DNA from 3 places in the Marinomonas sp. 63XJN7_9_ISO-PGPR-S23-217 genome. Region 2 is predicted to be linked to each of the others. Evidence: predicted binding sites of a transcription regulator. Region 2 holds the regulator's gene; each other region holds the start of a gene.

Region 1 (10,545 bases), 1.6 Mb from region 2:
GGTTCCGTACTTACTTCCTTGGTAGGCAGGGTCTTCTATACGGGATAAGCGTGAGCGAGTTACACCAGCATTAGCAGAAACCACTGGGTCAAATTTACTGTCTGCAGCCATCACATAAGCCGACGCTTTTTCTAAATTTGCGTTGGCCATTTGAATATTAGGGCTGTGTTTTAACGCTTGCTCAATCAGCCGATTCAACTGAGCATCATCCAATGACAGCCACCAAGACTGGGCGGGCCAATTAGCAGAATACAAATTCTTGGTTTGTAAGTTGCTCGCGTGTTTAATCAGAGCATCGCCATCCATGGTATTGTGCGTTTTAATGTATGCTGGTGGCGCACATCCATAGAGAAAGCATAACGACATAAACGTAGTAATTTTTGCTAACTTTAACATTTTGCACCCTTGTATTTAGACATGACGCACTCTTCTGAGAGAAAAGAGCTGACTATTTTGCTTAAACAATGCTGAAGATTTTGCTGTTCTTGCGTCGATAAACAGTCGGTTAAATGGTCTATCGCGGCATGAGCTAAGGGGAGTGTCTTAGCCGTCACAGTACGCCCTTCTTCCGTTAACTGAATCAAAACAGAACGACGGTCTTCCGGATCCGTCTCTCTTTGAATAAGTTGCTTTTTTTCTAAACGATCCAACATTCGCGTCACCGAGCTGCCATCAACCCCCAATGCCTTACTAATATAGGAAGAGCGCTGGGTCCCCATAAAATAAAGCGTAAAAAGCACCTTAGCTTGACTGGAAGTAATCTCTTCTTGAGCCAAATATTGGTCGAGAAGACGGTCCTTTATATGGGTCGATTTACTGAGCAAAAAACCAATACTGGAAAATAGCTGCTCATTAATTTGTTGTTTATTTAGCGTCATAGTTGGTTTGATCAGAATGTGGATAAAATTTACTTGCCTATGCAATAGTTGCATAGGCAAGTAAATTATTTCACTCCTCTCTATCTACAGTCAATCCTTAACTAACGGTCTATGACGTCCCTTAAAAAGTTTATTATTTAGTACACATTCAGTTCACTTTTTGCACATCAATCAACGCCATTCCCCCATTGGCAAGTAGCAAAAAAAACTCAGATAGAAAGGAAAAAAAACCAGCAAAGTGACGCTGGTTTTTTCTCTATTTGGTAAGGGAAGCACCAAATAAAGACCTTTTAAGAGGCCCTAAGTCTAGAAGTGACAGGGCGAAGAAGCCCTATATTCCGCCCTGTGTCAGCTTAGCGGGATCAAGCAAAGCAAGCAGTTCTTCCCTGCTTAAGTCAGTATCTTCTTCAGCGACATCCACCACAGGTCGGCCTTCTTTGTAAGCTTTTTTCGCAATATCTGCCGCTTTAAGGTAGCCAATAATCGGATTCAAGGCGGTTACCAAGATAGGATTACGGTGTAAGGCATCATTGAGCTTGTCTTCGTTGACGGTTAAGGTCGAAATGGCATTATCTGCCAGAAGATAGGCACTATTGGCTAATAATTTAATACTGTTAAGCAAGTTTTTAGCGATCATCGGCAACATAACATTCAGTTCAAAATTGCCTGCTTGCCCACCAATGGTGATTGCCGCATCGTTACCGATTACCTGGGCGGCCACCATAGCCGTGGCTTCTGGAATCACCGGGTTGACCTTTCCTGGCATAATGGAGGAACCAGGTTGCAACGCTTGCAAGGTAATTTCACCTAAGCCAGCCAACGGGCCAGAGTTCATCCAGCGTAGATCATTGGCAATTTTCATATAGGTAACGGCAACCGCTTTCAACTGACCTGATAACGCAACCGCCGTGTCTTGAGAGCCAATTAAGGCAAAGAAGTTCTTTCCTGGCTCAAAGGTAATGTGGGTCAAATCCGATAATTCTTTGGCAAATACCGCTGCGAATTCTGGATGGGCATTAATACCAGTGCCTACAGCTGTGCCACCTTGAGCCAGTTGTGTAATCTTACCTTCTATGTACCTTAGATTATCTAAGTTGTCTTGCAATTGCGCCGCCCAGCCATGAAAGGTTTGGTCAAAACGCACAGGCATAGCATCCATCAAATGGGTACGACCTGTCTTGGTATAGCCAGCCAGAGTGTCCCCCTTCTCTTCAATCGTCTTTTTCAAATGGGTAATGGCGGGTATTAAATGCCCTAGTAACTCTATTGAAGCACTCACATGAATGGCGGTTGGAATGATGTCATTACTGCTTTGACCATAATTTACGTGATCGTTCGGACTCACTTTTTCACCCAAATGACGGGTGGCCAGCGTCGCGATCACTTCGTTCGCATTCATATTGGTACTGGTGCCGGAACCGGTTTGAAAGACATCGACAGGAAAGTGACTCATCAACGCCTTATCATTAAGCAGCTCATCACAGGCAGCCTGAATGGCTATAGACATCTCTGGTGTGATACATTCAAGGGACTGATTCGCTCGGGCAGCGGCGGATTTTAGGGTAATCAAAGCTCGAATAAAGGCTTCTGGTAGCGGTTCACCGCTAATCGGAAAGTTATTAATAGCTCGCTGTGTTTGTGCACCGTACAGGGCATTTTCTGGAACGCTTAGTTCCCCCATGCTGTCTTTTTCAATACGCGTTTTCATCTTGATTCATTGCCTTCTTGTTGTAAAGTGGAAAGAAAGTAGTGACTCAGCGTGCGCAGATCATGCTCCAGTTTGAAATAGGACTTAGCGTCTTGGTAGGTAATAATGAGACGCTTTAAGTTCCCTAAAGGACGATACAGCATGTCTAAACAGGTCTCGCGCCAGTAGATCGCCAAGCTGGTGTCACACACCGTATCAAGCAAAACATTAAATACCCGCTGATGCAAAGACATCGCATCATTTATATTCAGTCGCTCAGCGTACTCTTCACTCATATCAAGATAGTGGTAAAGTAATTGCGGGGTATCCGCACATTGTCCATCTTGAATCATTTGCTCGAACACGGAGAAAGGCACTATATAATGGCTCATGATCTTGTCCTACACTATTGAGATGATAATGATTATCAATAATGGAAGCGAATAATTAATCTGTCAATAAAATAATAATGATTATCATTTGTGATTAATGTAAGCATGACCTCTAACAACGATTTACCAACAAGTAAGATACGTCATAAAAAAACCACCAGAGCAATGTCCTATTAACATCACGACTGGTGGTCTATTTTGACTATTGTGAGCCTGATAAGCCGACGTCACACTTAGTGGTGATGGCCTCCTACCCCGTGGGCATGACCGTGTGCTATTTCATCATCCGTCGCTTCCCGGGCTTCAACAATCTCAACATTGAAGGTCAAATCTTTACCTGAAAGAGGATGATTCAAATCCACTGTGGCATGCTTAAGTCCAGCTTTAATAATAGTCACCTGACGCGCCCCTTGATCGGTCTGAACCATCGCAACCATACCTGGCTTCCAACGCTTAGCTCCTTGGAGGTGTTTTACTGGCACTTGTTGTTGACGGTCTTCATAACGCTCTCCATATGCCTCAGCCATAGGAACCGTGACTTCAAACTCATCGCCAGCTTCTTTTCCTTCCATGGCTTTTTCAAGACCTGGAATCACATTGCTGTGACCATGCAGATAAGAAATGGGGTCTTTACCTGCGGATGTTTCGATCAGTTCGTCACCATGACGAAGTGTGTAGTGAAACGTGACAACTTGATTGTCTGCAATTGACATGTTCTTTCCTCTAAAATAAAACGGCCTGATAAATACCATTGCGTATTTTGCGCAACATTATAGAAGTTCCGTAGAAAATGGCGAGCACCTAGTCTCTTCTTGCCCCATTTAAAACAGCCCCAGCAGTAATTCATTTTCCTTAATGGTGATGTTCTTGATCATAGAGGCCGCCAACTTCTGCTCTAAATTATGATTCAGCACATAAACAGGGTGTTGATTAAAATAGCTTGTTAACGCTTTTTCAAAATCACTATTTAGAGACCCTAATGTGGAACGCAATAACTGGTCGCTGAATTTAGAACCATAGACTTCAATGTTCGTTATTCTGGGGGAAACAAGGTAGATACGATTCTCCTCCAACCTCACCCCTGACGATAACGATGGTTTCACCTGAGTACTAAAAGTAAAACTCTGTCCAAAGGCGTTGACCTTTCCTGACAACAAACACACCATGTCGACTAACGCCATACCACCGTCTTTTTCGGTTAAATTCAGCTGAACACTTTGTACCTTCAGTGTCATATCCAAGGTACCATTATCCTTTAAACCAAGTGCTATTTGACGCTCTTTTCCTTGCGCGATTTCTTTCTTAATGGCCTCATTTAGCTGCGCTTGTGTAACGCTTATACCATTTGTACAACCACTCAGAAACAAACAAAAAAAGACCAGTGTACAGGCTGCAATAACACGACGAATCATTCTAAGCTCCTAAGCTGTTTGGGACTTTTGTACTATTTTAGCCCGTTTTTCATACCAAAAACGCATAAAGTCTTCGGTGACTTTTTGCTCAATATCCATTGCTTCATTGGTTGGACAAAATAGCGATATAGTGAACTGGGTATGCCCCTCATGGGAGGTGGTAATGCGAACCCGTGGTTCTGGCCCTGATATTTTAATATCGAGACGTTTTTCAATCAGACTGTTATAACGAATGGCCACCCCATGAAAGTGCTCACTGTATTCTTTTAACTTATCTAAAATGTCCTGTTTTATTTCGAACAGGTTAACCTCATCATTCTGTCTTGTGATAGAAAAAACATGGGTGACATAGCGCCGCATATAATTCAGGTTTTGCACGGTACTCGTGAGCAACAGGCTATTCGGCACAACCGTTGTACGCCCTGTATAGCCATAACTTCCCCCCTTCAAGTCGACTTCAAACAAGGTTGTGGACAACCAATCACTGTCGGTCACTTCCCCTTCGAAATTACCAATCCTTACCCAGTCACCTACTTGATAAGGCCGAGTGCTGGCACGAAAAAATGCTCCTACGATACAAGAGATAAACTCTTTCGTCGCTACAACCAAGGCAACCATAAAAGCGGCAATAGAGATCGCAAGGTTTTGTAATTCAGAGGACCAGATTAAGATAAATCCAACCACTAAAAAAAGATTGAAAATATTATCCAGCGTGTTAATCCGTTGACGTTTTTTATCATGTTCAAGCGTAGGGTGACGACGTATCACCCGTCTCGTATAACGACGGACAGCATAAGATATAAGCGCCCAAGCAATGGTTAATACGATTTCTACATGATCTCTAATGATCGTCGTATCAAAGTGTGAAATTTCAATTGGCATAACGTTCGGATTCCTTCGTTTAGGGCGCTACTTTAGCACTATCAGACGAATCAAAAAACAATGTAAAGCAGCAAGAATTGAAAAGAAAAAAGCTAGACACTGACAGAAATAGTACTGTATATTTAAACAGTATTATTTTTCCCGAGGTGGATTATGCCTGTTGTTATTAAATACGTTGTAGCACGTGATGGAATTGAAAAAATGACCTTTACCTCAAAAGCCGACGCCGATGCCTATGACAAAATGCTAGACACAGCCGACGCACTTTACGAATTATTGGATAACAGTCATTTGGCCGATGATCACCATCAAAAAGAAGCGTTATCACTGTACTTGGCCGAACACAAAGACGACTTGTTAGAGGCATTAGGAACAAAGCGTAAAACCGCATCGAAACGCCAAAAAGCGAACGTCAAAACGCCCTCAAAAACCAGCTCCAATAAGCCATTGGAGCTCACTCAGAAGGAGACTAAAAAACCCCTTGAGGACCTTGTCATTGAGCCAGATGAAGATGCATTCTACGAAGAGCAAGACATCATAATTGATGAGGATGAATTAACTAGCTACGCAGATAGCGATGCCGCATAAAGACACCTGATATAGCCTTTTGATAGAGCCCATCAAAAGGCTAATTGCCATGTACTATGCGATGAATAAACGCCAGCTTTTCTCGTACTTTTGGCACCAGCACAAAGGGGTATAAATCCGGTTGTCCCATGCTCCGGTTCAGGTTATTCACGGCAAAGGTTAATGGCAGATATTGGGCAATAATATCCTCAAAATTAGCATGGCAATAAGGATCAATATTAATAGTCGCCGCTAAACCTTGGTGCTGATTATTCGGAGGCGACATACTAATACCAAATTCGCTAGCCGTTTCTAAGGTATCGACAATATGCAGGTAATGCGCCCAGGTTTCAGCCCAGTCTTCCCAAGGGTGAGAAGACGCATAGGCACTAACAAAGTTGTCCTGCCAATTTTGAACAGGATTGTCATAGTGCTTGCGCAAGGCGTCAGCGTAGCTTGCTCGTTCATCCCCAAACAAAGCCCGGTAGTTGGCCAACTCAATGTCATTTTCTGCAATTAACTGATCCCAGTAATAATGCCCCACTTCATGACGAAAATGCCCTATCAAAGTTCGATAAGACTCTTTCATGTCTTCACGCATTTGCTCTCGTTCTGCACTGTTTGCTTCAGATGTATTAATGGTCACTTGCCCAAGAGCGTGGCCTGTTGTGGACTGTGCATTTACTGGCACTGCATTTTCTTCGGAAATAAAGTCAAACGACAACCCATCTTCTGGATTCTCCGTTTTATTTAAGACAGGAAGTCCCAGCTTGATTAACGAGTACACCAAGCGATGCTTAGCAAACTCGAGTTTTTGCCATTCGTCCCGTTGTTTGACGCGTTCTAAATTGGGAATATGACGATTCAACTGACAGGCTTCACACAAGGTATCTGGGTTATCCACCAGCCAATTACAAACAAAATATTGCGCGTTCTTACAGTAATACCACTTTTTAGCAGGCATATTGGTGTCTGCTAACGCCCTGAAGCCAGAGCCGTCTGGTTTCAGGGCGCTCAAAGTCATTGGCTCAGATAAAAAGCCTAAAGAAGAGCCACAGCTTTCACACAAAGTATTATCAAATAAAATCGTTTGAGAACATTGCTGACAGGTAAAAATTTTCATAATGCCTCTTCGTCTAAGACGGTAAGCTCGTTATTATAACGTTCGCTTGATTGCTCTCTATCCAACAAACCATCCAGACGGTGTGCTCTATGGTTTGGGATGATTTAATAAATAGTCTGTTGCCTGATCAATGGACAAAGGTTTGCTAAACAAATATCCCTGTAACTCATCGCAACCATGGTCCGCCAACCATTGAGCGGTGGCCTCATTTTCCACCCCTTCAGCAACAATCTGGGCCTGCATTAACAGACAAATACTGATGATCATTTGAACCAGTTGAGGGTTATCCGGAAGGCTAGCAATTAGGCTACGGTCAATTTTAATAAAATCAAAAGCAATGTCATTTAAACGTGCAAAGTTCGAATACCCCACACCAAAATCATCCACCGACACTCTAACACCTAAATGGCGAAGCTGCTGGAGATTATTAATAACCACTACATCTCCTTTTGTTAAAGCGGACTCAGTCAGCTCCAATTCTAAACGGTTCGGCGCACAACCATTTTCATCCAACATGCGCGCCAAACTGGTAACAAAGTCCTCTTTAAATAATTGGCTGATCGACACATTTACAGAAACCGCCACATCTTGTCCCAATACATGCCAGAGGGCAATCTGCTTAATCACTTCGCGCAAAACCCACTCACCGATCTGCCCCATCTGTCCAGAGCGCTCACACAAATCAATAAAGCTATCGGGATACATCAAACCATTCTCTGGATGATTCCATCTCAATAGTGCTTCGAGAGACGCAACCGATTTATCCTTGGCACTGACTCTTGGCTGATAGTGCAAAACAAATTCATCGTTACTAAGCGCTTCTTTGAGTTGGGCCAGCAATGTATGCTCATATTCGAAGGCTTCCCGCATGGCAGCATCATAGAAACAATATTGATTACGCCCTAGTAACTTTGCCTGATACATTGCAATATCTGCCGACTGCATCAGCTCTTCCAGTCCGGTCCCATGACACGGATAGATCGCCATCCCGATACTTGGTGTCACTTTTTTCACGCGATTTTTTAATGTGATCGGTGCGGACAGAAGCTGCAATAAGCTTTGGGCAAACTCCGCTAATGCTTCACTGTTATTTTCTCGAGCGGTTAACACAAAAAACTCGTCCCCTCCTAGTCGCACGACTGAATCACTAGGACCACATAGGGAAGACAAACGCTTCGCAACTTCCACCAACACACGATCCCCTTCAGCGTGTCCCATGGTGTCGTTTATGGCCTTGAACTCGTCCAAATCAATAAACAACACCCCAATGACTTCATTGCTTTGCCTTGTCGTTCTGATAAATTTGTCAAAAATATGGGGCAAAGCATGACGGTTCGGTAGATTGGTTAACGAGTCCAATAAAGCTCTTTTGGAAGCCAAAGCCTCCGCTTCTTTCAGTCTGCTGACGTCGGTTGCACTAATCAAGACCGATGGCTGACCAGTAACAGGGTCGTGACTCGCCCTTGCCGTCAATTCATGCCATCGGTTACCAGAAACGGTATGCACTAAAGCGGTAATATCTCCCTCGCCATGTTGTTCTACCTGCTGCATCAAACGGGTATAGTCACGCTTAAAAACAAAACGCTTTGACAACTCCTGCTGACTGTTCTCGAGAAACTCACGTGCCGCTGGATTTAAATATAAGTTGCTGCCGTCTAAGGTATGTAAGGAAATCATTAAATGCGTATGCATCAATGCATCTCGTCCACGGGCGGCTTCAGGCGTGGAGCGTTGCATTTCCAGGCCTTCACACAGCATAGCAATTCGTCCATCATCCAATTTAATTCCTGTGTAACGGATATTTAAGCTCACAGGTTTACCATTAGGATATAAAGTCCACTGCTCATAAAACTCAGCATCACACTCTAAAAAGTCCACCAAATATTGCTTTAAACGGCGCTGTACTGCTGGAGACATGTCCGCAGCCAAATCTCTGGCTCGAAGCGAGTCAATATCAGGCGCATTCCAAACGGCAAGCGCCGCACCATTGGCGAAAACCACCCTAGCGTTCTCTACATCAAACACCCAAACGGGTAAGTTAATTTGTTCAAATATTTTAGAGTACAATATGAATATCCAGGCAAAATCAAGAATAATGCAAATGGGTTTCAGGTTTTTTAGAGAGTTTGCTTGTACCTCCCTACACGATCTCAACGACGCAATAAGGCAGGTATATTAATTGCTATAAAGAAACGACATGCTTGCCATGCTAAGCACGCAGTTGATTATAGATGAGTCACCCACTCAGGGCGAGCGAACCACCCTACGTGACTACAAATAGCCACTTTTTTTTACCTAAGGTCAATACTGCACAACACTTTTCTAACGATCACACCATGTGATTCACATCGCTAATAATTCATGACGAATCGCAAATTCCAGTAATAAAACCTAATTATGTTCCCATATTTCCCTTTATAATAGACACTTAGGTGTGACCTTAGCTTCCGCACCCCTTACTTTTAGAGCCTTTAGAATGACAGACACTCTCCTCCTCGCTTTTATTTTTCTCGTAGCAGGTGTCATCGCGGTGCCACTTGCTGCTCGACTGAAACTGGGTTCGGTATTGGGCTATTTATTAGCCGGCATAGCCATTAGCCCTTTGCTATCATTGCTACAGGTTGATCTCGTTTCGATACAGCAATTCTCAGAGCTTGGCGTCGTCATGATGCTGTTTTTAGTCGGTTTAGAGTTAAAGCCTCAGAAACTCTGGGAAATGAAAAGCCGTCTAGCGGGCTTAGGTGGTGGACAAATTATCTTAACAACGCTCTTGGTCATGGGAAGTGCCATGTTACTAGGACAGCCCTGGCGCATAGCCCTGACCATCGGCATGTTGTTTTCTTTATCTTCTACGGCGATTGTGTTGCAAACACTGGGAGAAAAGGGGTTGATGCGCTCTGATGGCGGTCAGTCTTCTTTTGCCGTGTTACTCGCTCAAGACATTGTTGTCATTCCCATGCTGGCGCTCTTACCACTGCTGGCAACACCAGATCTACTGGCTAACTTACAACACGCCTTAACCAGCTCAGGCGCGAGCCATCACAGCAGTTTACTCGGCGAGTTTAACGCTTGGCAAAAAACGCTCATCACCTTAGGTGCCATTGGTTCAGTGATTTTAGGGGGCAATTTTCTGGTGTCACCCATTTTGCGCTTTATTGCCACCGCCCAACTGCGCGAATTATTTACCGCCGCCGCTCTCATGTTTGTCATTGGCATCACCTTACTTATGTCTGCGGTTGGCCTATCCCCTGCCTTAGGCACATTTTTAGCGGGCGTAGTGCTGGCCCGCTCCCCCTATCGTCATGAATTGGAAAGCAATATCGAACCGTTCAAAGGTCTGCTGTTAGGGCTGTTCTTCATGACGGTCGGTGCCGCTATCAACTTCCACTTATTGTTCAGTCATTTTGCGACCATTTTGGGCCTCACAGTGGGCCTCATCCTGATTAAAGTTCTTATTCTTCGCTTACTCAGTGCCATCTTCCATATTCGTGGGGCAAATAAGTGGCTGTTCGCTTTGGGTCTGGCGCAAGCCGGCGAATTTGGTTTTGTGCTTTTGTCTTTCACTGTTGCTAATGGCATTTTACCCAAAGAAATCGCGGATCAG
Region 2 (10,545 bases):
CACGATTAACCTGGTTCGTGGTGATGAAGCGATTGCCGTTGATGATGAGGAAGGGGAATCTAAAGCCTTAATCGGCAAACGCCGCTGTAAAATTTGTGGTTCGGCCATGGACAGCTATTTGATGGATGAGCATCGCAAACTGCATGTTTGTGGTAATAATCCGGCCTGTTCTGGGTACGAAGTAGAGAAGGGTTCCTTTAAAATCAAAGGTTACGATGGCCCTGTTCTAGAGTGTGATAAGTGTGGCTCCGAAATGCAGCTTAAAACGGGTCGCTTTGGGAAATACTTCGGGTGTACAAACGAAGAATGTAAAAATACTCGTAAGCTATTGAAAAATGGTGAGGCAGCGCCACCAAAAATGGATCCTGTTCCCATGCCAGATTTGGCTTGTGACAAAGTCGATGACCATTATGTATTGCGTGATGGTGCAACCGGTTTATTTCTGGCTGCCAGTCAGTTTCCTCGTAAACGAGAAACGCGTGCGCCGTTAGTGAAAGAACTGCTTCCATTTATGGATCAAATTGATCCTAAATATCATTTTTTCAAAACGGCGCCAGTTAAGGATAATGAGGGGCGTCCTACGGTGATTCGCTACAGTCGCAAAACGAAAGAGCAGTATGTGATGACCGAAGAAGAAGGCAAACCAACGGGCTGGAAAGCGTATTATGTTGGTAGTAAATGGGTTGTTGAAGAGGGTAAGAAAAAGAAATGAGTAACGCGAGTCAAGCAAGCGTTACCAATCAGAAGTTAGACGCAGCACGACGTTTTTTGCAGCAAAGCCAGCAGTGCGAAGAGTCTTGGTTGCTCGCTGGATTAGAAGGGGCGTCTTTGTTTCACCTTCGCAGTGCCTTGAACGGTTTGCTACAAGAGATCAAAACGGCTTATAGTCTGAAATCAGAATTAGATATCTTGAAATTACAACATGCAGCGAAAGAGATAGGGGTTGTGGTACCCACATTGAGCGAGCTAGCAGATCTTGCTTTACAACCCCTTTCTTGGCTGAATCAATTAGAGCAAGCATTCATTGCCCAGTTGGAATGTCACTATACATCGTTTTCTGGTATGAGTTCGGACAATATAATTGGTAAAGGATCGGATGCCGGTGCTTCAGTTGGTCTGTACTTGTCCAAGCTTGTTGAGTTGGTGTTGCGTTTTAGAGAAGAATCATCAGAGTATTAATTATGAAAGAATCTTATCTAGAGATTGTTGAACTCGATAATGGCGACATTGTGTTGAGACCAGCAAGTGAAGACGGAGAGAGTGTTGAGCCGCTGGCCACCTTGGTCATTTCCGATACAACGAAGTCGTACTTAAAAGAGCGGTATTTTGAATTGGCTAAGTGCATGTTTCATGCAGGTATAGACTTTGTTTATTCTGATGAATCCTCTTTTGGAGACGATGCTGAGTACTTAGAAGATTTGGAAATGCGCCCTAAAATCCTGCATTGATCAGGACGATATAAAAAATGCGAAGCCATGGCTTCGCATTTTTCTTGGCCGCCTATTAATGGTTGGTTAGGTCGGCCCGATTTTTATCTGTTAGAATATGTGCCGGGTTAGCTAAGGTATTAGCTTAAACGGTTTGTCTTATGACACCGACAGATAAGCCTTCGATGGCAAACTCTTCGCTTTCCAGATCAACAAGAATATCGTCAAATTCTTCATTCTCGGGTTGTAGACGTACTTGACTGCCTTTTTGATAGAAACGCTTAACCGTGACCTCATCGCCAATGCGGGCAACAACGATCTGACCATTACGAATGGTAGTGGTTTTATGGACAGCCAAGAGATCGCCCTCCATAATGCCAATATTTTTCATGCTGGTGCCGGAGACAGATAAAAAGTAATCCGCTTTAGGGGAAAACATATTAGGCGGCACGCTCACATGTGATGCGATGTTTTCTTGTGCAAGAATTGGAAAGCCCGCGGCCACTTTGCCAATGACGGGTAGGCCAAGCTCTTCGTCGTTGGCAGCCTCGACAGAGTCTTCAATTAATTGAATGCCTCGGGATGCGCCAGAGAGCATTTTGATGGCACCTTTTTTGGCAAGGGCCTTCAGGTGTTCTTCGGCGGCATTGGGCGATTTAAAGCCTAAGCGACCTGCGATTTCTGCACGTGTTGGAGGAAAGCCGGTTTCGCTAATAAATTCGCGAATGGTTTCTAGTACGTCAGATTGTCTTTTGGTTAATTTAATCATAGGGCCATCTGGTTGTTTATACAGTAACTGTTATTATATACAGCATCACCAACGATTCTCAATAATTTAAATGCTTTCAGACGAACTAAAAACACAAATTCATCTTGCTTATCGTGCTTCTTTGGAAGCAAAACAGCATAAACCCCGAGTTGGTCAGCGTCAGATGATCGGCGCAATCGCGCGTACTTTGGGGAATATCAAACAAGACAGCGAAGGTAATCGGCTAGACGAAAAGCACGTGGCGGTCATTGAGGCTGGAACGGGGACTGGAAAGACTCTGTCTTATTGTTTAGCGGCCATTCCAATAGCGAAAGCACGTGGCTTAAAACTCATTATCTCTACGGCAACAGTGGCTCTGCAAGAGCAAATTTTGCATAAAGAACTGCCTAACTTGCTTGCACACACGGAATTAAGCTTCAAATATACATTGGCAAAAGGACGTGGGCGTTATCTCTGTCTAAACAACCTTGAGAGCTTTTTAAGCTCGGAAGATCAAGGTATGGAGGACATGTTTGCAGGACTGTTTGAGCAGCATTTACAAGCTGATGATGTGAATACGGTTTTGTACCAAGAAATGGATGTGGCGTTATCTAAAGGCGAATGGGACGGGGATAAAGATAATTGGGAAGGCGTGATTCGCGATCAAGATTGGCGCCGCTTAACGACAGATCACCAACAATGCACGAACCGAAATTGTGCTAATTATTCTGCCTGTCCATTTTTTAAAGCACGGGCTGAGATTGAGGTTGCCGATGTGATTGTTGCCAACCATGATCTTGTATTAGCCGATTTATCTCTAGGCGGCGGCGCCATTCTTACGCCACCAAAAGAAACCATCTATGTCTTCGATGAAGGCCATCACCTTCCTGATAAAGCCATTGGCCACTTTCGTCATGAAGTGCGTTTACAGCAAAGTATTACTTGGCTTCGCCAGTTGGAGAAAAACCTAGTGAATTTGAAGCAGGAGTTGACCGATGCGGTCAGTTTAACTGGTCAGTTATTGCTGAAAATCCCCCAGCAGATTCAGAGTATTGTGAATTTTATTCAGTATGCTCAGCAAGGTTTGGCGCCTTACATACAAGGTTTAGGGTTGGATCAAGACAATAATCAGCACCGCTTTGAATTTGGTGTGATACCGGATGAGTTGCGACAATTGGCTTACAGTTTGCAGACGTCTTATCAGAAGCTGTTCAATAATATCGAAAGTATACAGGATGAATGTAAGAAAACCAAACAGAACGAAGGAATGGGGATTACCCCAGAAACAGCGGAGACTTGGCAGCCGATTTTGGGCGTGATTTTAGGTCGTTTAGAGCAATGTATTGATTTATGGCGTCTATACTCTACGGTTGATGATCAAAACTTTCCGCCTAATGCCCGTTGGTTAGTGGTGATAGGGCAAGGGATGGAGCAAGATGTTGAGCTTGGTGGTTCACCAATTCTGGCGGCCAATACGCTACGTCAGCAGTTATGGGATAAGTGCTTTGGAGCGCTGGTCACATCGGCCACACTGACCGCGCTGAATCAATTTCATCGTTTTAATATGCGCTCAGGGGTGCCTCGGGAAAGTGAATATTTGCGGGTGTTAAGTCCGTTTGACTTCCAGAATAATGGTCTATTGGTGGTGCCCAATATGGAGCATGAGCCAAATCGTGTGGATCAGCATACTGCGGAGATTGTGACGTATCTGAATGAGCATGTTCATACTGATAAGGGGAGTTTGGTGCTGTTTTCTTCGCGTCGTCAGATGGAGGAGGTAGCTAAATCACTTTCTGCTGGGTTGCAAGAGATTCTTCTTATTCAGGGCGAGCAGTCTAAACGGGTGATTCTAGATTCTCATAGGGCTAGGATTGATGAAGGTAAGGGCAGTTTGCTATTTGGGTTGGCCAGTTTTGCCGAAGGGGTAGACTTGCCTGGTAGTTATTTGACCTCTGTGTACATTGCTAAGATTCCTTTTGCGGTACCGGATGATCCCGTTGAGGCCACATTGGCTGAGTGGATACAAAAACGTGGTGGCAACCCCTTTATGGAAATTACCATCCCAGATGCCTCTTTGCGCTTGGTTCAAGCAACGGGGCGTTTGTTACGAAGTGAAAAAGACTCGGGAGAAATCCATATATTGGATAAGCGTCTCAAGACAAAGCGTTACGGGCAACAGTTAATTGATAGTCTCCCACCGTATCGTATGGTATAGCTTGTCGTCTTTTAATCCTACGACAGGGTATGAAAACGTGCAACTTAGCAAAGCAAGGGGTGATAAAAACCTATCATTTAGGTACACTCCCCGCAAAGTTTCATAAATTCAAAAATATAGAAGAATATAGATTCCAATATGGAAAACCAAACAACAGAATCCGCTCCAGAGAAAAAAACAAGACCTAAGCGTCCGCGCCGCTCTAATAAGCGCCCGAACAAAAATAGCAAATCGAATAATAGTGCGTCTGCACAAACAGCTTCTTCAGTGGCGGAAAAAATGGAAAATAACGGTTCAGTGTGGTCAATAGATCAGTTTCAAGTGCCAAAAGTAGACGGTAAATTACGCTTTCATGATTTAAACCTGCCTGACCGGGTATTAAAATCCATTTCTGAAATGGGGTTTGAGTACTGTAGTGAAATTCAGGCAGAAACCTTGCCAATGACTATTAAGGGATATGACATTATCGGACAGGCGCAAACAGGGACCGGAAAAACGGCTGCCTTTTTGATCGCCATGATCAGTGACTTTTTAGATTATCCGCTAGAGGGCAAACGTGCTAATCACTTTGCCCGTGGCTTGATTATCGCACCAACCCGTGAGCTGGCGTTACAGATTGCCGATGAAGCGGAGAAATTGACGTCAAATTGCCATTTGAATGTGGTCTCTTTGGTGGGTGGTATGAGCTATGAAAAGCAAAAGCAAGCTTTAGAAAACGAGAATGTGGATATTCTTGTGGCGACACCTGGCCGTTTGTTGGATTTTGCTCGCAGCAAAAAAGTTATGTTAAATCAGGTGGAATGCTTAGTGTTGGATGAAGCTGACCGTATGTTGTCAATGGGTTTTATTCCGGATGTCAAAAGCATTATTCGCATGACACCCCATAAAGAGAAGCGCCAAACGATGCTGTTTAGTGCGACTTTTCCAAAAGATATTCAGGTATTAGCACGCCAATGGACGTTCTTTCCGAAAGAAGTCTCTGTTGTACCAAAAGAAGCGACAAACCAGAATATTGATCAAGTGATTTATACGGTGGAGGCCGAGCAGAAATGGCCTGTTCTGCAGCAGTTGATTGAAGGTAATAACAATCAGAGAACGATTATTTTCGCGAATCGTCGTGATGAAACCCGCGACCTTTATGAGAAACTCAGAAAAGCGAATATTAATTGTGCAATTCTGTCGGGTGAAGTGGCGCAAGATAAACGTGTCAAAACATTGAAAAACTTCAAAGAAGGCATTATTCAAGTATTAGTAGCAACGGATGTCGCCGGGCGTGGTATTCACGTGGATAATATTGAACTGGTTGTTAACTATGCTTTACCGGAAGACCCAGAAGACTATGTGCACCGTATTGGTCGTACTGGTCGTGGCGGGGAGACTGGTAAAGCAGTCAGTTTTGCCAGTGAAGATGACGCCTTTTTGATTCCTGAAATTGAAAAGGTCGTGGGTGAAAGTATACGTTGTGAATATATGGTGAATACGGCACTTTAATACTTTTCTTACATTAAAAGCCTTTTACAATATGTGCATAGCGAATGCCATTGTGTAAAAGGCTTATCAAGTGAGTACCTATGAACTTAGAGCACCACTTTGCGGGTTTGGGTGAAGCATTTTTTGCCAAGACGCACATCCAGCCACTTCTTCAGCAGCGCCTGGTTGAATTCAACCAGGAGCTTGCTCACTCTCTGTCTATTGATATTAAATCCTCTGAAACCAAGTCTATTTTGAATGGTGAAACGCAAATAGAACAAGCCTTAAGCATGGTTTATGCAGGGCATCAGTTTGGCGGCTTTTCTCCTCAGTTAGGAGATGGCAGAGGGGTTCTGTTAGGCGAAGTGCGTGATGATCGCGGGCTCTTGCAGGATCTTCATATGAAGGGGGCGGGGCCGACGCCTTATTCTCGTCGTGGCGATGGTCGAGCGGTGCTGCGTTCTTGTATTCGTGAATATCTGGCCAGTGAGGCAATGCATGCATTGTCGATTCCTACTTCCCGCGCTTTGGCCTTGTTTGACAGCGAACAGCCTGTGTATCGTGAAACGCCCGAAAAAGGCGCTATGCTATTGCGTACGGCACAAGGGCATATTCGCTTTGGGCATTTTGAGTTTTTCTTTTATCAACGTAGAGATGATGAACTCAAGGCGTTACTTGACTACTGTCTTGAGCATTATTACGCACAGTGTTTAGCTACAGACGCGCCGCTTGAAAATATGCTAATTGAAGTGGTGAAACGGACCGCCAGAATGATTGCTAAGTGGCAGGCTGTTGGGTTTCAGCACGGCGTCATGAACACCGATAATTTTTCGTTTACCGGTGAAACCATTGATTATGGCCCATATGGTTTTATGGAGGATTATGAGCCGGACTGGATTTGTAATCATTCCGATTACGAAGGACGCTACGCGTTTTCTAGGCAGCCAAGTATCGGTTTGTGGAATTTAAACTGTTTGATGCGTTGTTTTTCTCGGCTGCTTGAGCGTGAGCAACTGATTGCTATTTTGCAGCATTATGAGCCTGAATTGCAGTCGCATTATGAAAATTTGATGAAGGCGAAGATGGGCATAACTAATACGCAGCAGTTGGAGACTCTGTTACCAAGTTTGTTTGCCATATTGGCTGCCGAGAAAATGGACTACAGCATCTTTTTCCGTTTATTGAGTAAATTGACGCCTGATAATTCTCATATCGTGCTGGATGAGGTCATTGATAGAGAACGAATGTCTCAGTGGCTCGCACAGTATCAGCAAGCCCGTGAACAAGAAAATGCAAACTGGCAACAAATCAGTTTGCAAATGCAGCAAGTCAACCCCCAATATATATTGCGAAACTACCTTGCTCACGAAGTCATTGTTGCCGCAGAGCAGGGTGATTATTTGCCTTTTCGTCGTTTGTTATCGGTGCTAAATGCGCCGTTTGACGAGCATGTAGAGAATGAGCAGTTGGCGCAAAGAGCGCCAGACTGGGGTAAGTCATTAGAGGTGAGCTGCTCTTCATAACAAGAACAGAGTGGGCTCGGTAAACAATGATATTAGGTCTTCTTAACGTATAAATATTAGCTTTCTCGCCGAAAAGTAGGTTTATATTCTGTGAGAACACGCGAGTAAAAATTGTAGGAAAAAGGATGATAAAAAAGCAGTCAGTTTGCGTATTAGGTGGCGGCAGTTTTGGTACCGCCTTGGCGAATATTATGGCGAATAATGGCTATCAGGTGAGCCAGTGGATGCGCAATGAGCAGCAGGTAGAAGAAATTAATCTGACAGGTTTAAATAGTCGTTATCTGCCTGGTGCGGAACTGCATCATGAGTTACTGGCGACCAGTAACTTAGAACAAGCGATCAAAGACAGCGATACTGTTTTTGTCTCTATCCCTTCTAAATCATTTGAACAAGTGGTTGAGCGAATCGCGCCTTTGTTAACGGCGGATAAGATGCTTATTAGCACTACAAAAGGTTTTAATCCAAATCGTTTTGAGTTGATGAGTGATATTTTACGTCGCAACCCGGCTACGCAAAAAATTGGTGTGTTAAGTGGTCCTAATCTGGCAAAGGAGATTGCGGCGGGTCAAATCACTGGATCGGTGATTGCCAGCAATGATGAGAAGGTTCGTGCTCGAGTGATTGAGCTGCTTAAGTCGAAGACATTTCGCGTGTATGAAAACGCAGACAGCACTGGGGTCGAGTTGGCTGGGGCGTTAAAAAATATTTATGCCATTGTGTGTGGTTTAGCGAAAGCGCTTAAAGTGGGTGAAAACACCATGGCAATGATCATGACTCGCAGCTTGGCGGAAATGAGCCGTTTTGCTGTGCATTTTGGCGCGAATCCGATGACCTTTTTAGGGTTGGCAGGTATGGGAGACTTGATTGCCACTTGCTCTTCTCCATTGAGTCGTAATTATCGTGTGGGGTTTGCGATCGGATCCGGGCAATCTCTTGAGTCTGCTGTAGAAGAAATTGGCGAAGTGGCCGAAGGGGTGAATACGCTACGTATGGTGGTCGAGGAAGCAAGTAAGCATCAGTTGTATATGCCATTGGCAGTGGGTTTGTCTAGGCTTTTATTTGATGGTGCTAAACTGGATACTTTAATTGGCTCAATGATGACAGGTGAGCAAAAATGGGATGTCGAGTTTGCGACAGATAAGGAGACAAAACATGGCTAAGCCAAGTTATACCGATCAAGGTTTTTGGTTGCGATTAATTTATATGGTGTTGTATTGGTTGATTTTAAATATTGCCTTGACAGTGTTTGGCGCACTGATAGTGGTGGTGAGTCTCATAAGATTGCTCACTTCATCAAAGGCTGAGATGCTATCTGGTTGGCTGACAAGCGTGAGTATGTTTATTCGTCAGGTATGTCGCTTTTTGTCGTTTGAAGACGAGGAAAAACCCTTTCCATTTCAGCCTTGGCCTAAGGTGAATACTGATGAGCAAAACTAAGCGTTTATATGTACTGCGTCATGGTAATGCGCAGGCTTATGGTTTTGATAAAGATGCTTTTCGCGAGTTAACGCCTCTTGGTGTCGAGGAAGTGATTGCAACGGCTGGAGCGTTTCGAGAAAAAGGTGACCGGTTGGATGCTGTCTTTGTTAGTCCGTATGTTCGAGCTCAACAAACGGCACAGCATTTTTTAACGGAGCTAAATCAAATCAACGACGACAATGATTCGCCTTTGGAAGGGCAAACATGCCAGCTGATTACGCCGAGCGGAAAAGCCTTAGATGTGGCGTTATGGCTAAATGAACAGCCCTATGAGTATATTTTATTGGTGACTTATCAGCCATTTGCTTATCAATTGGTTGATTTGTTGTCGGATGCGCCGTTGCCACATGATTTTTCAATGATGACGGCATCATTAGCCGCCCTTGAGGGTGAGCTTTTTGCCACGGCTTGCTGTCAATTCCGGTGGTTTATTCCTCAGTGAGACGTTGGTTGTTAGCTGCGAGAAGAGGCCTCTTAAGTCATTTTGAATGTCGTGTTATGTATGTTGTTTTAAGGAGTAGGTTTCATGGGGAGTGATGTAGTTTTTAATCTGGCTCACACCAAAATCGCAGGGTTGCAAACGTTGTCATCCAACCCTTCTGCGGTCAAAGTTTTATGTTTGCATGGTTGGCTGGATAATGCCGCCAGTTTTAATTGTCTCACTCCTTATTTGTCTGGCTTTACTCATAGCTCTATTGATTTTGCCGGGCATGGTTTATCGGATCATCGTGCGGCAGGATCGTTTTATCATCTTTGGGATTATGCTTTAGACGTCGTTTCCATTCTGAATTTATCGAATCAAAGCACTTGGTTGATTGGTCATAGTATGGGAGGGGCGGTCGCCATGATTGTGGCTGCAATCGCTCCAGAAAAAGTGCGTGGTTTGGTGGTGCTGGATAATATGGGGCCTTTGACAACGAAACCTGCGGAGCGTGTTGCTATGCTGCAACGTGCTATTCAGCGTATGGCAAAACATCGCGAAGGTCGCTTTGCTCGCTACGAAACTCTGGATGATATGGTCAGTGCTCGAATGTATGGCTTTACCAGTTTGTCCCGTGAGGCGGCTAATGAATTGGTTGAGCGTGGGGCGATTCTAACCGATGACAATCTTTGGGGGTGGCGTCATGATCATAAGTTGTCTTTTCCATCCCCTTATAGAATGGATGAAGAGGGTGTAGCGGCGCTTATTGCTGAAATAAAATGCCCTGCTTTGTCCTTAGTAGCCAAAGAGGGAGTGTATGCAAATCAGGAAGGTGAGGCGTTTGTAAGAGCGCGTGCTGCTCAATTTCCTTGGATTAAACTTAAATGGTTAGAAGGGAATCATCATTTTCATCTGGAGCGTGATACGGCGCCAACGGTTGCAGAGGAAGTGAGGAAGTTCATTGATCAAAACTAACACCGCACAATGGTAGTTTAGCTGGCAGGTAAGGCTCATGGTCAATTTTAAGAAAGTTATGATTGCATGTTCAATGTTGGTGAGTAGCATCGCGTTGGCGGATTTAGCGAATATTGAGCCTTACCGAGGGGCTCAGTTAGTAAAAAGTGGTACTGATGACGTGTCTTTAATTGAAGTACCCTTAGGAAAGATTCGTCGATCTGGTCGTGGCTGGGAACCAGAGTCAGTGATTCGGGTGAAAGGTGAAAATAGTTACTCCTTGTATAAAATTAATCGAAATGAACCCT
Region 3 (10,545 bases), 2.1 Mb from region 2:
GTACTATTGAACCGGAATCACAAGCATTCAATCATCCCTATTGAAAGGAATAACTCAACAAGGCGTTTTTAGCACGCATCAATTGCTCGGCATGTTGCTGTTCATAGTTATCCATTTCGACGCGAAACTTTTTACGAGCTTCTTTTGGCAAGGCACTCCATTGCTCGTGTGTTGGAATATGTTCCGTTTGCTCATGCAAATCATAAATGACACAAATATCCTTATGATCGGATAAATCCAACCCTAACTGATCCAGCAAATTTTTAATACGAATACTTGCCTCAATCCAACCTAACTCTTCGGAACCAACGGTTTTGAGCAAAATCTGAATGCTATCAATCCGAGCTTGACGCTCTTGAACGACGCGCTTCTCACCTTCTTTGATTCGCTCCTCACGAATTTTGGCAACTTTTAACTGGCGGACAATCACAATCAACGCCACAACAATCACGACTGCGGATACAGCCAGTAAACTAAAAAACGCCGTCAACGACATAAAAACCTCATACAAATATCAACTTACGGCTAAAACCATAAAACAGTTCATTATGCCTGACTTAACAAAGACAATAGCTCCTCATAAAGAGCGGGGACCGACACCAATAACGCCTCCCCATTAATCGCCTCAGGCCAAGGGGAGCTAATTGGCTCATAGCGCCCGATTGTCGCCCCAGCTTCTTGAGCGATTAACGCCCCAGCCGCCATATCCCAAGGCTTCAGGCTTTCAAAATACGCCTCTAAACGCCCAGCCGCGACCCAACACAAATCTAACGCAGCGGAGCCATTTCGACGAATATCCTGACACTTCGTCAAAATGACGCTGACACGTCGGATAATACTGGGGAGTGTACTTTTATCGTAGGGAAACCCCGTTGCCACCAAAGCATTACGACACTGTGTTTGTTGGGAAACAAAAAGGCGCTCACCATTTAAATAAGCCCCTTTTCCTTTCACCGCCCAGAAACATTCCTCTAAAAACGGCGCATTCACCACCCCAAGCACTCGCTCTCCGCAAAGATACAGGCCAATCGACACAGCCACATGGCGATGACCATGGGCAAAATTGACCGTACCATCAATCGGGTCGATAACCCAAACGGGCTTATTAGCAAGCTCAGCAAGGGCAAGTTTAGGTGACGACTCCTCCGATAAAATCACATGATCCGGAAACGTTTGCGTGATCTGCTGGCAAATATACGCATCGATTGCCAAATCAGCCGATGTCACCAATTCATGATCTGCTTTGTAGTCTGTAGAAAACGCCGCTTTGTTTCTGGCCTCGACCATCATCTGCCCAGCGTACGTGGCGATGCTTTTGGCAAAGTTAAGCCATTCATCTGTCTCTAATGGCTCTGAAACCATGATTCATTTCCTTAGTAATCTATTCAATATATGGTGCGTTAAACTTTCTTTTAGCAAAGGGCGAGTTGAATTTAACCCTTTATTACGCCAAACGCGCATTCAGCCAAATGGAGATATCCTGAATTTGCTCAGGACAAACGGAATGGGGCATATCATAGGTTTTATAGTCAACTAGATATCCCTTATCACTTAAAAGTTGACTAGCCTCTTGCGATAGACTGATGGGCACGACGGGGTCTTGCTTGCCATGGTGAATCAAAAAAGACGTCTTGCCATTCGCACACTCTGACGCCGCTGGTACCATTGACTTATCCGCCAAATAAGTCGATAGCGCCATAACCCCAGCCAATGAATAAGAGGTCGTCAGGGATAGCTGATAAGCAATCACACCACCTTGTGAAAATCCCGCTACAACAATACGGCTAGGATCAATACCTTGTGCGATTTGTGCTTCAATAAGGTCACTGACTTGCGCGCAAGACTCAGCAATATTGTCTATATCAACCTTACGTTCCAAAGTGATTTCGTAAATGTCATACCAGGCTCGCATTTCCATACCGCCATTGACCGTCACGGGACGAATGGGCGCATGGGGAAACACAAAACGCACTTTTAAGGATGGATCAAGTGCCAGTGTTGGGACAATGGCTTCAAAATCATGGCCATCTGATCCTAAACCATGCAACCAAATAACAGCAGAATCAGGATTCTGCGCCGTCTCCACCACAACACTCGGTAATAATTCGGCCATTATTTACTCCAAAAAAATAGGCTAATACGTTGCGTATTAGCCTATCATAATGACACTCAATTGTGGCCGTTTTCCTACCAAGAAAACACTCAATGCTCTATTGGAAAACGCAGCTGTTTCACCTTCTGATGCTGGTCTAACGAAAACAGCACATCCGATCGCTCAGGCATGACAGCTAATAGATAACGCGTTAAACGTTCGTAATATTGCATAAAGCCCTTAAGTACTTCCGGCGACATGATTTTGATATCCAGAGTATCCAATACTCCCCCATGAATATCATAAAGATGATCCTCAAGCATGCGCTCTTGTTTGTTACGCCACTCATAGACCACATCATAACCGGGTGATTGCATCCACATTTGAATATCAATCACATCAAACAGTACCTTATAATCCCCATGAAGATGCTCATTAATCGCCTTTCTCCAAATCCCCTCTGGATCCTTATCTTGCTCCAAACGATTAATTGGTTTGTTAATGGCTTCTCCCAAAGAAAACGCCCCCACACACCAACCTTCAAATAAAACAACATCAACAGGCCCCTGCACTTCGGGCCATAAATTCACAGGTTTTCTATCATCAAGGGATTTATCAAAAGCCGGCATACGCATTACTTCGTCTTGCTTAAGATTTTTTAAACGAGCGAAGACGCTCTGTGCCAATGGCATATCATGCGTACCAGGCACCCCTCGAGTAGAAAATAAGGAGTGTGTGCTATTGGCGTATTTCACACGATCTTTACGTGTGCTATAGAGATCATCCAAACTGACCACCACGCTATTGAGCCCAAACCCTTTATTAAGAATACGGCTAATAACGCGGCAAAAGGTCGTTTTCCCACAGCCTTGCGGCCCCCCTAAACCCACCACCAAAGGCCCTTGTTTAAGCGAGACTTTACCACTTAACCAATTCGCAAAAGGGAGGTAGAGCGTATCTATTTCATTGACAAGAGCTTCATCTGCATACACGCTTCTCAGTGTTTGGGTAACCTCAAAACGTAAACGTCCAGCTAAAGACTCAGGCATATCATGCTTCCAATCATAGAAGCCTCTTGGATGCTTCATCATAAGACAACACCTACACATCAAAAAATGACATACGAGGCAATTTACCTTGTCTTACTACAACCCCTAACTTCACTCAACATCTACCATTTGAGAAGTGAGGGCCTGATTTCATTACTGCATTGTGTCGTTGACTAGGTAATCCACTCGCCCGTTCCATTGATCCATTTCAACAACTGCTCCTATTCCAACAGCTATCCTCAAATAACGATAATCGTTCTAGCAACTATTAATCGTTCTAATAACTATAGCAGCAAGAGCACAATCGTACATTTTTTGATCAGAAAAATCACAAAATCGATCAGGTAACACGTTAATCAAACGCAATGCTTAGCTGTTCTGCCTGTTGTACAGATAAGCGATAACCTACTCCAATCAAACGAACAGGACGCATATGGCGTGAATAAGCCTGATGCAATAAGGAAGCAAACACTTCATTGGAGAAGCTGCTTTGAATCGGTTGTTCTACCGTTGTTTGCCTAAAATCATTAAACTTTAATTTCAAATAGTATTTGCTAATCAGCGGATAAAAATCCCGCCCCGCCAAACGCGCCTCTAAACTCGCCAGCAGCTCTGGCAGCATACTCAAACACTCTTCTAGTGAAGGCAAATCATGGGGAAACGTATGTTCAACAGACACACTCTTGCGCTCACGGGATACTTGCACAGGGCGATCATCAACTCCCTTGGCAAATTGTTGTAGCCGAAACGCCATACTCCCGATGGTTTTCTGTAATAATGAGAAATCTATCGACTGTAAATCCGCACATCGGTGTACACCAATGGCGGCCAATTTTTCTTGAGAGACCTTACCAATCCCCGAAATGCATTTCACAGGTAATTGTGACACAAACTCAAATTGACTTTCCGGTGTGACGGTTTTCAAACCATTAGGTTTGTTCCAATCACTGGCCACTTTAGCAATAAACTTATTCGTCGCAACGCCTGCGGAGACTCGAATACCGACTTCGTTAAAAATTTGTTCTCGTATCGCTTGGGCAATCAATGTTGCACTACCTTGATAGGAAGAAGCGTCCGTCACATCCAAGTAAGCTTCGTCCAAAGAAAGCGGCTCAATAATGTCAGTATACTGCCGGAAAATGGCATGCATTTGCCGCGAGGCAATACGATATTTCTCCATATTTCCGGGCAAAATAATTAAATTTGGACACAAGCGTTTGGCAATGGCGGTCGGCATCGCTGAACGTACACCGAAGGTACGGGCATGGTAATTTGCCGTACATAATACACCACGAGATTGAGACGCTCCCCCGATAGCCAATGGCACCTTTTCCAAAGAAGGGTCATCACGCATCTCAATAGCCGCATAGAAACAATCTGCGTCGATATGAATGATCTTCCTAAGCTTAACCATGTCTTCACCCGAAAACTGTATATAAAAACAGTATAATACCTTCCAAAAGCAAAAACACGTCCTTACCCTAAAAAGCCCTACAACCAACTAGACTAAAAGCCATATCATGCGAGTGAAATCAATAGATTTACACGGGAAAACATGGACGTCTCACAGACAAATGGTTTACATTTTGTCCCTAGTAAAGGAAAGGAGTCATGATCTGGTCTACTTTTTGCTACAGGCATACATTATTCCTATGGTTAAACATCGCTAACACGAGACGATTGCTGCGATCTTTCCATGCAAAAAACGAGATTTAGGACTTCCATTTAGGGGACGCCACCATGAAAACAACGATTCGACTACTCTTATTGGCCGCACTGGGGGCCACCTTAGCGGGATGCCAAAACTTAGGCCAAGGTACAGCGATGACCTGTACCACTGTTGGTCCTTGCAATGGCAATATAGTCGGCTCCCCTACCGCTACGGCACTCAACTACCCAAATAATGTGCAAAATGCGACGAATGTGATCGGTGTTATAAAACAAGAACCGATCATCATTCATGCCACAGGATACGCGGCCATCAACCCCAGTAAACGCTACACAAAATCCCAAGCAAAATTAATGGCGCTGCGCAGTTCCACACTAGATGCCTACCGAAACCTATCTGAACGCGTGTACGGTCTGAAAATTGACGGTACCAGCTCATTAAGCAATATGGTTTTGCAACATGATGAATTACGCTCTTACGTTGATGCCTATTTAGTCGGCGCAAAAATCGTCTCCCAACGTGAGCATGAAGATGGAACGTTTGAAACCGTTGTTGAAATGGCATTACAAGAGAACTTTCGTCAATGTGTCAGCAATCCATCCAGCATAAATAACGATCCGAAGTGTCAAATTCGCCCTGGTTATCGTGCTGTTAACGTAGAAAGTCATCCTACTACCAACTTTTATACCATACAGTAATGCAGATGTTTCGCTACCTGATTTACATGATCGTTGCTCTTGCATCGGTCGGACATTCCTTTGCCCAGACCGTCGACGCAGTCGGTACAGCCATTATTTATAATGGCGACATCACAGACGCACGCTATCGGGCCACACAGCAAGCCATTAAACAGGCCGTCCTCCAGTCCAGCTCACGGGTCAGTGTTAACGATATCCTTAACAATGGCGAGCTCAACTCTGATTTAAAAATCCGCAGTGCTGGACGAGTTCAACACGCAAAAATCATTTCCGAAACCCAAAAAGGCGATTTTTTAACGGTCGTCGCCCGCATCAACGTCACAGCTGACTACATGTGTAGTAACGGCGCCACAAATTACTATAGAAAATCCGTGGCTATCACTGGCTTTGCTTTGGAACACAGACAACAAGCCAGCCTCGGGGCTTTAGGCAATATCTCCAGAGAACTTCCCAAAGATTTTGCCGACGCCATCAACAAACAAGGCTTTTTAAGAGCGTTGGCGGCAACGAATATCGCCCTTTATCCAGACAGCATCAATGCCCCCTCACTAACAAACAACAATGACACCTTAACTGATGTGGTTCGGGTCGCTCAAAAACTTGGCACACAGTATGTGGTTAGTGGTGTTATACGTGATATTGCTCCTCTTTATATGAGACGCCCAAATGACCCCTATGCCAGCACAGACGACAAAAGTGAAAAGCAAAGAGACTTCGTTTTAGACATTTATATCTACGATGGTTTCAGTGGCGCATTGCTATTTCAAAAACGTTATAGTGAAATAGGCAACTGGGATATTTCTGATCATGCTAAAGTCGGTTTTGGTAGCGCCCAGTTTTGGACGACTCATTATGGCAGGGTGGTCAAGGAAACACTTAGAGAGAGCGCAATTGATACCAGCGAAAAATTACGCTGCCAGCCATTTATGGCCAATATTTTTCGCACAGAAGGGAAGCAAATTCACATTGCCGCCGGATCCGTGTCCGGGGTCAAAGCAGGAGATAAATTTAAGGTCTATCGTCGTTATGAAATATTTGACCAAGACCAAAAACCAGAAACACAACTGAATAATGCCAACATCAGTGTTACTATAACGCAAGTTCAGCCTAACTTTTCCATTGGGGAACTGTCGGTTGATGCGAAAATTCTGAACGTACAACCACATGACGTTGTCATCGCATGGTAACTTTTACAATTACGCTCCTTATGTACTATAGAGCGGTTTTACATTTTAGGACATTACAATGAACAACGAATTACTTCATCACTTAGAACAACGTATCAATGAAGCTGTAGAAGAAATCGGCTCATTACGCCAACGCATTGCAGAATTAGAAATGCAGAACTACGAGCTTAGCGAAGAGAAAAGTGAACTAGAAAACAATTTAAATCTAAAAAATGAGCAACAAGCTAATTGGGAATCTTCCCTCTCTCAAATGTTAAATCGTCTTAGTCAATTGGATAACAAACAATGAAACGAATTCTATTTGCTACTTTAGCTTTATTTTGTGGGAGTACATTTGCAGCCGAAGGGCAAATTGCCAGCTTGGTCTCCTTCGAGTCCACTGCGGCTCGTCCAAAAATAAACAAAGAGCAAGACAGTAGTTTAACATCGATATTGAACACTCAAATTGAATACACCACGCCAGCAAACATCTCCGCTTATGCTGGCTTTTCTTTTGCCTTGGGTGACGATTTCGAAAGTGCTTTTAGCATGGGAGCCCGCTACTACAGTGCAACACCCGCTTTCCAACTTTTCCCAGGCATTCCTATGTGGTCGTTCATTGGTGGCGGTGTTGATTTCTTAGATGACCCTGTCTACTACCCAGAAGCAGGTTTTCGCATCGCGACATCCGATACCTCCAGACTGGATGTCTTTGTCAAACTGCTAAATAGTAGCAACGACAAATATGACCGCCATGTTATGGTGGGCGCAGGACTTACCTTCTAATTCAATGAAGCTAATGTCTCTTTTAATCTTGTGCCTGCTCGCGACTTCTGCTTATATTTGGCTCACGAGTAAACCAACAATAAAAATCGTTGAGCCCAGCGAACAGCAGCGACAGGAAATGCTTGGCATTGTTAACACGCCAAGCGTTCCGTTGACGCCGCTATAAAATTTGAGCCTTGCTTTATGGAACAACTAATTGCCAAACTTGAAGCAGAGGTCGGCCGACTACTTGAAAAGTTAAACGCCGCTGAAGAAGAGATCGCTGCACTCAAAGAGAGCCAAACAGAGTCTCTTACCAGCAGCGCCTCAATGGACCTTTTGCAGAACATGGTTAACCGCTCCACTGAAGATCAATTGCAGTTATATATCGAAGACTCTCTTGATTTACTCGGTCCTGCGGAAACCATCAAAACGGCAGTAACACACCAAAGTAACACTGAAGATCAGTTGAGCTTTGATTTACTGCATTCTTTTGCTGATAACAGCATCACAATCACGACAACAGAACAGACTGACTACATGACAAAACAACAACCTGAGCTTAACGGCTTGCAAGACGTACAAGACGACAACCAAGTGGACACAAACACCACCGATGTACCATCAGCAAGTGACAGCACAACGGAAAAAGCGACTTTGACGCCGGAACAGAAAAAACGTCAAAAAAACCAAAAAAATAATCGTCGCCTGATTAAGATGCTCGAAGACCGTTACCCTAAAGCGTTTGATTGGAACCAGCCTAAACCACTGAAAGTCGGTATAGACAAAGACATGGTCTTGGATGATGACTTTAACGCCAGCAAGCAAAAGCGTGCCCTAGCCGCTTATACGCGCTCAGACCGCTATAAGAAGTGTCTTCTGTCAGGTCAGCCTCGCGTAGATTTAGAAGGCATTGCAGTAAGTGATGAACCCGCTCTTCCTGAGTCCATGATCCCCAAAAAAGAAAAGAAAACATTCAACCGCCCAAAGACAACAGATCGACCTAAAACGGATCGCCCTGCGCGTAACAAAAAACCGCAATCTGCTTCAGCTCCTAAAGGCAAACCTGCTAAAAAACCACAGCCAGCCAAAAGCCGTGAAGAGGATGGTTATGAAAACTTATCCCCAGAAGAGCGAATGAAAGCAAAACTGGAAAAACTTCTAAAAAAATAGAAAAAAGTGTTTACATATAGAAGTGCGGCATATATCATTTGCCGCGCTCTTGTGGAGGGGTTCCCGAGCGGCCAAAGGGAGCAGATTGTAAATCTGCCACGAAAGTTTCGGTGGTTCGAATCCACCTCCCTCCACCATTATTTTTTTCTTTATAAATCAAATATTTATTTAGAAAACTCCAAAACCTTCTATCTCATCAAAAAATTCCTTTTTTTAAAAAAATCTCATAACCTCTAACTTTAACCAAAAAATAAATTTTTATTCACAGCCTAGCGTATTTCCATGCTTTATGGATAAAAAAGCCACTTAAACACAGACTTATCCACGCACTATCCACAAAGCCGTTATTCCAACTCTTAAAATCTCAACAGCTGTCAACGGCAATCCCATACCGAATAAGCACACCGCGCAATAAGCCACACAGAAGCCTCAAGACAAGCATTTAGTCAAACCGCCCAACCAGACAATAAAACACTAATTAACAACCCATAAGCAGCAATAGACACCATAAACCACGATAGATACATAAACTGGGATAGACGCATAAATTGGGATAGACGCATAAACCGCGATAGACGCATAAACCGCGATAGACACATAAACTGGGATAGACGCATAAATTGAGATAGACGCATAAATTGAGATAGACGCATAAATTGAGATAGACGATAGACGATAGACGATAGACGATAGACGATAGACGATAGACGATAGACGATAGACGATAGACGATAGACGATAGACGATAGACGATAGACGATAGACGATAAAATCTAGAACGTAAATCAAGAGATAGTCAAAGATAAAAAGAAGAGAGGTAAAAAATAACAAGAGAAATGGTGGGTCGTACTGGATTCGAACCAGTGACCAATTGATTAAAAGTCAACTGCTCTACCAACTGAGCTAACGACCCTTCTCATATACTTTTATTAATAACGACTTGATGGTCGGAGTAGAGGGATTCGAACCCCCGACATCCTGCTCCCAAAGCAGGCGCGCTACCAGACTGCGCTATACTCCGATTGGCTCCTCGAACTGGACTCGAACCAGTGACCCAATGATTAACAGTCATTTGCTCTACCAACTGAGCTATCGAGGAATGAATCAGGTTGTGCAGAATGTAATTCTGGAGATAGTTGGTGGGTCGTACTGGATTCGAACCAGTGACCAATTGATTAAAAGTCAACTGCTCTACCAACTGAGCTAACGACCCAACTATCAGAGTAATGGGGTGGACGATGGGGCTCGAACCCACGACCGATGGAATCACAATCCATAGCTCTACCAACTGAGCTACGCCCACCATTACTAGATGATCAATAAAATTGGTCGGAGTAGAGGGATTCGAACCCCCGACATCCTGCTCCCAAAGCAGGCGCGCTACCAGACTGCGCTATACTCCGATTGGCTCCTCGAACTGGACTCGAACCAGTGACCCAATGATTAACAGTCATTTGCTCTACCAACTGAGCTATCGAGGAACTAATTTTATTTCTTGCCGCAACATACACCTTATATAAGATGGCGGAGGAGGAGAGATTCGAACTCTCGGTAGGCTACTAACCTACGCCGGTTTTCAAGACCGGTGCATTAAACCGCTCTGCCACCCCTCCGTTGCGAGCGAGGTGTATATTACGGATTTCAAAATTCAGTGCAACCTTTTTTTTAAAAAAAGATTAACTTTTTTCAATAATATAGTGCTGGTCCTTTCCTGGACGAATCCAAACATTGGAATACCAGTAATACTGCTTAGCCGAATCGTTCGGCATGGTGCAATTAATACGTCCACGGCCGACACCAAATGGCTTAGTGGCGGTTACCACGACCTCGTCTTTTGATACCCAATCCAAATTCGCCTTACCCTGACCGGATACATAACACGCCAAATCTTTTAAACGATACTTGCCTGGCTTAAAGGTCAAACGAAGCGACA

Evidence for each region. The regulator LexA, encoded in region 2, represses DNA repair genes until DNA is damaged. The targets are predictions, from matches to a motif close to TACTGTNTANNTANACAGTA.
Region 1: the regulator LexA is predicted to act here: its motif matches at 5,364-5,383, upstream of AC0VYI_RS21355 (YebG family protein).
Region 3: the regulator LexA is predicted to act here: its motif matches at 4,569-4,588, upstream of dinB (DNA polymerase IV).

What each region holds. Positions count from the first base shown of each region.
Region 1 is NZ_CM149678.1:4,572,007-4,582,551, forward strand. Features, by position in the region: gene AC0VYI_RS21320 (efflux transporter outer membrane subunit) at 1-396, opposite strand, end outside; gene AC0VYI_RS21325 (MarR family winged helix-turn-helix transcriptional regulator) at 390-878, opposite strand; gene AC0VYI_RS21330 (class II fumarate hydratase) at 1,210-2,586, opposite strand; gene AC0VYI_RS21335 (hypothetical protein) at 2,583-2,957, opposite strand; gene AC0VYI_RS21340 (FKBP-type peptidyl-prolyl cis-trans isomerase) at 3,191-3,670, opposite strand; gene AC0VYI_RS21345 (DUF1439 domain-containing protein) at 3,779-4,369, opposite strand; gene AC0VYI_RS21350 (mechanosensitive ion channel family protein) at 4,379-5,251, opposite strand; gene AC0VYI_RS21355 (YebG family protein) at 5,405-5,839, shown strand; gene AC0VYI_RS21360 (zinc-binding metallopeptidase family protein) at 5,880-6,941, opposite strand; gene AC0VYI_RS21365 (putative bifunctional diguanylate cyclase/phosphodiesterase) at 7,029-9,008, opposite strand; gene AC0VYI_RS21370 (cation:proton antiporter domain-containing protein) at 9,418-10,545, shown strand, end outside.
Region 2 is NZ_CM149678.1:2,952,728-2,963,272, reverse strand. Features, by position in the region: gene topA (type I DNA topoisomerase) at 1-712, shown strand, start outside; gene AC0VYI_RS13875 (DUF6586 family protein) at 709-1,179, shown strand; gene AC0VYI_RS13870 (hypothetical protein) at 1,182-1,448, shown strand; gene lexA (transcriptional repressor LexA) at 1,573-2,196, opposite strand; gene dinG (ATP-dependent DNA helicase DinG) at 2,267-4,390, shown strand; gene AC0VYI_RS13855 (DEAD/DEAH box helicase) at 4,529-5,881, shown strand; gene AC0VYI_RS13850 (protein adenylyltransferase SelO) at 5,962-7,383, shown strand; gene AC0VYI_RS13845 (NAD(P)H-dependent glycerol-3-phosphate dehydrogenase) at 7,509-8,543, shown strand; gene AC0VYI_RS13840 (DUF4389 domain-containing protein) at 8,536-8,820, shown strand; gene AC0VYI_RS13835 (SixA phosphatase family protein) at 8,807-9,304, shown strand; gene AC0VYI_RS13830 (alpha/beta fold hydrolase) at 9,389-10,258, shown strand; gene AC0VYI_RS13825 (DUF4892 domain-containing protein) at 10,317-10,545, shown strand, end outside.
Region 3 is NZ_CM149678.1:875,521-886,065, reverse strand. Features, by position in the region: gene AC0VYI_RS04170 (DUF2489 domain-containing protein) at 38-496, opposite strand; gene AC0VYI_RS04165 (inositol monophosphatase family protein) at 547-1,362, opposite strand; gene AC0VYI_RS04160 (alpha/beta hydrolase) at 1,445-2,113, opposite strand; gene AC0VYI_RS04155 (hypothetical protein) at 2,203-3,183, opposite strand; gene dinB (DNA polymerase IV) at 3,494-4,555, opposite strand; gene AC0VYI_RS04145 (LPP20 family lipoprotein) at 4,882-5,508, shown strand; gene AC0VYI_RS04140 (flagellar assembly protein FlgT) at 5,514-6,695, shown strand; gene zapB (cell division protein ZapB) at 6,754-6,984, shown strand; gene AC0VYI_RS04130 (hypothetical protein) at 6,981-7,460, shown strand; gene AC0VYI_RS04125 (ProQ/FINO family protein) at 7,644-8,612, shown strand; tRNA gene AC0VYI_RS04120 (tRNA-Tyr) at 8,666-8,749, shown strand; gene AC0VYI_RS04115 (hypothetical protein) at 9,087-9,401, opposite strand; tRNA gene AC0VYI_RS04110 (tRNA-Lys) at 9,450-9,525, opposite strand; tRNA gene AC0VYI_RS04105 (tRNA-Pro) at 9,557-9,633, opposite strand; tRNA gene AC0VYI_RS04100 (tRNA-Asn) at 9,636-9,711, opposite strand; tRNA gene AC0VYI_RS04095 (tRNA-Lys) at 9,750-9,825, opposite strand; tRNA gene AC0VYI_RS04090 (tRNA-His) at 9,840-9,915, opposite strand; tRNA gene AC0VYI_RS04085 (tRNA-Pro) at 9,939-10,015, opposite strand; tRNA gene AC0VYI_RS04080 (tRNA-Asn) at 10,018-10,093, opposite strand; tRNA gene AC0VYI_RS04075 (tRNA-Ser) at 10,135-10,225, opposite strand; gene AC0VYI_RS04070 (polysaccharide deacetylase family protein) at 10,289-10,545, opposite strand, start outside.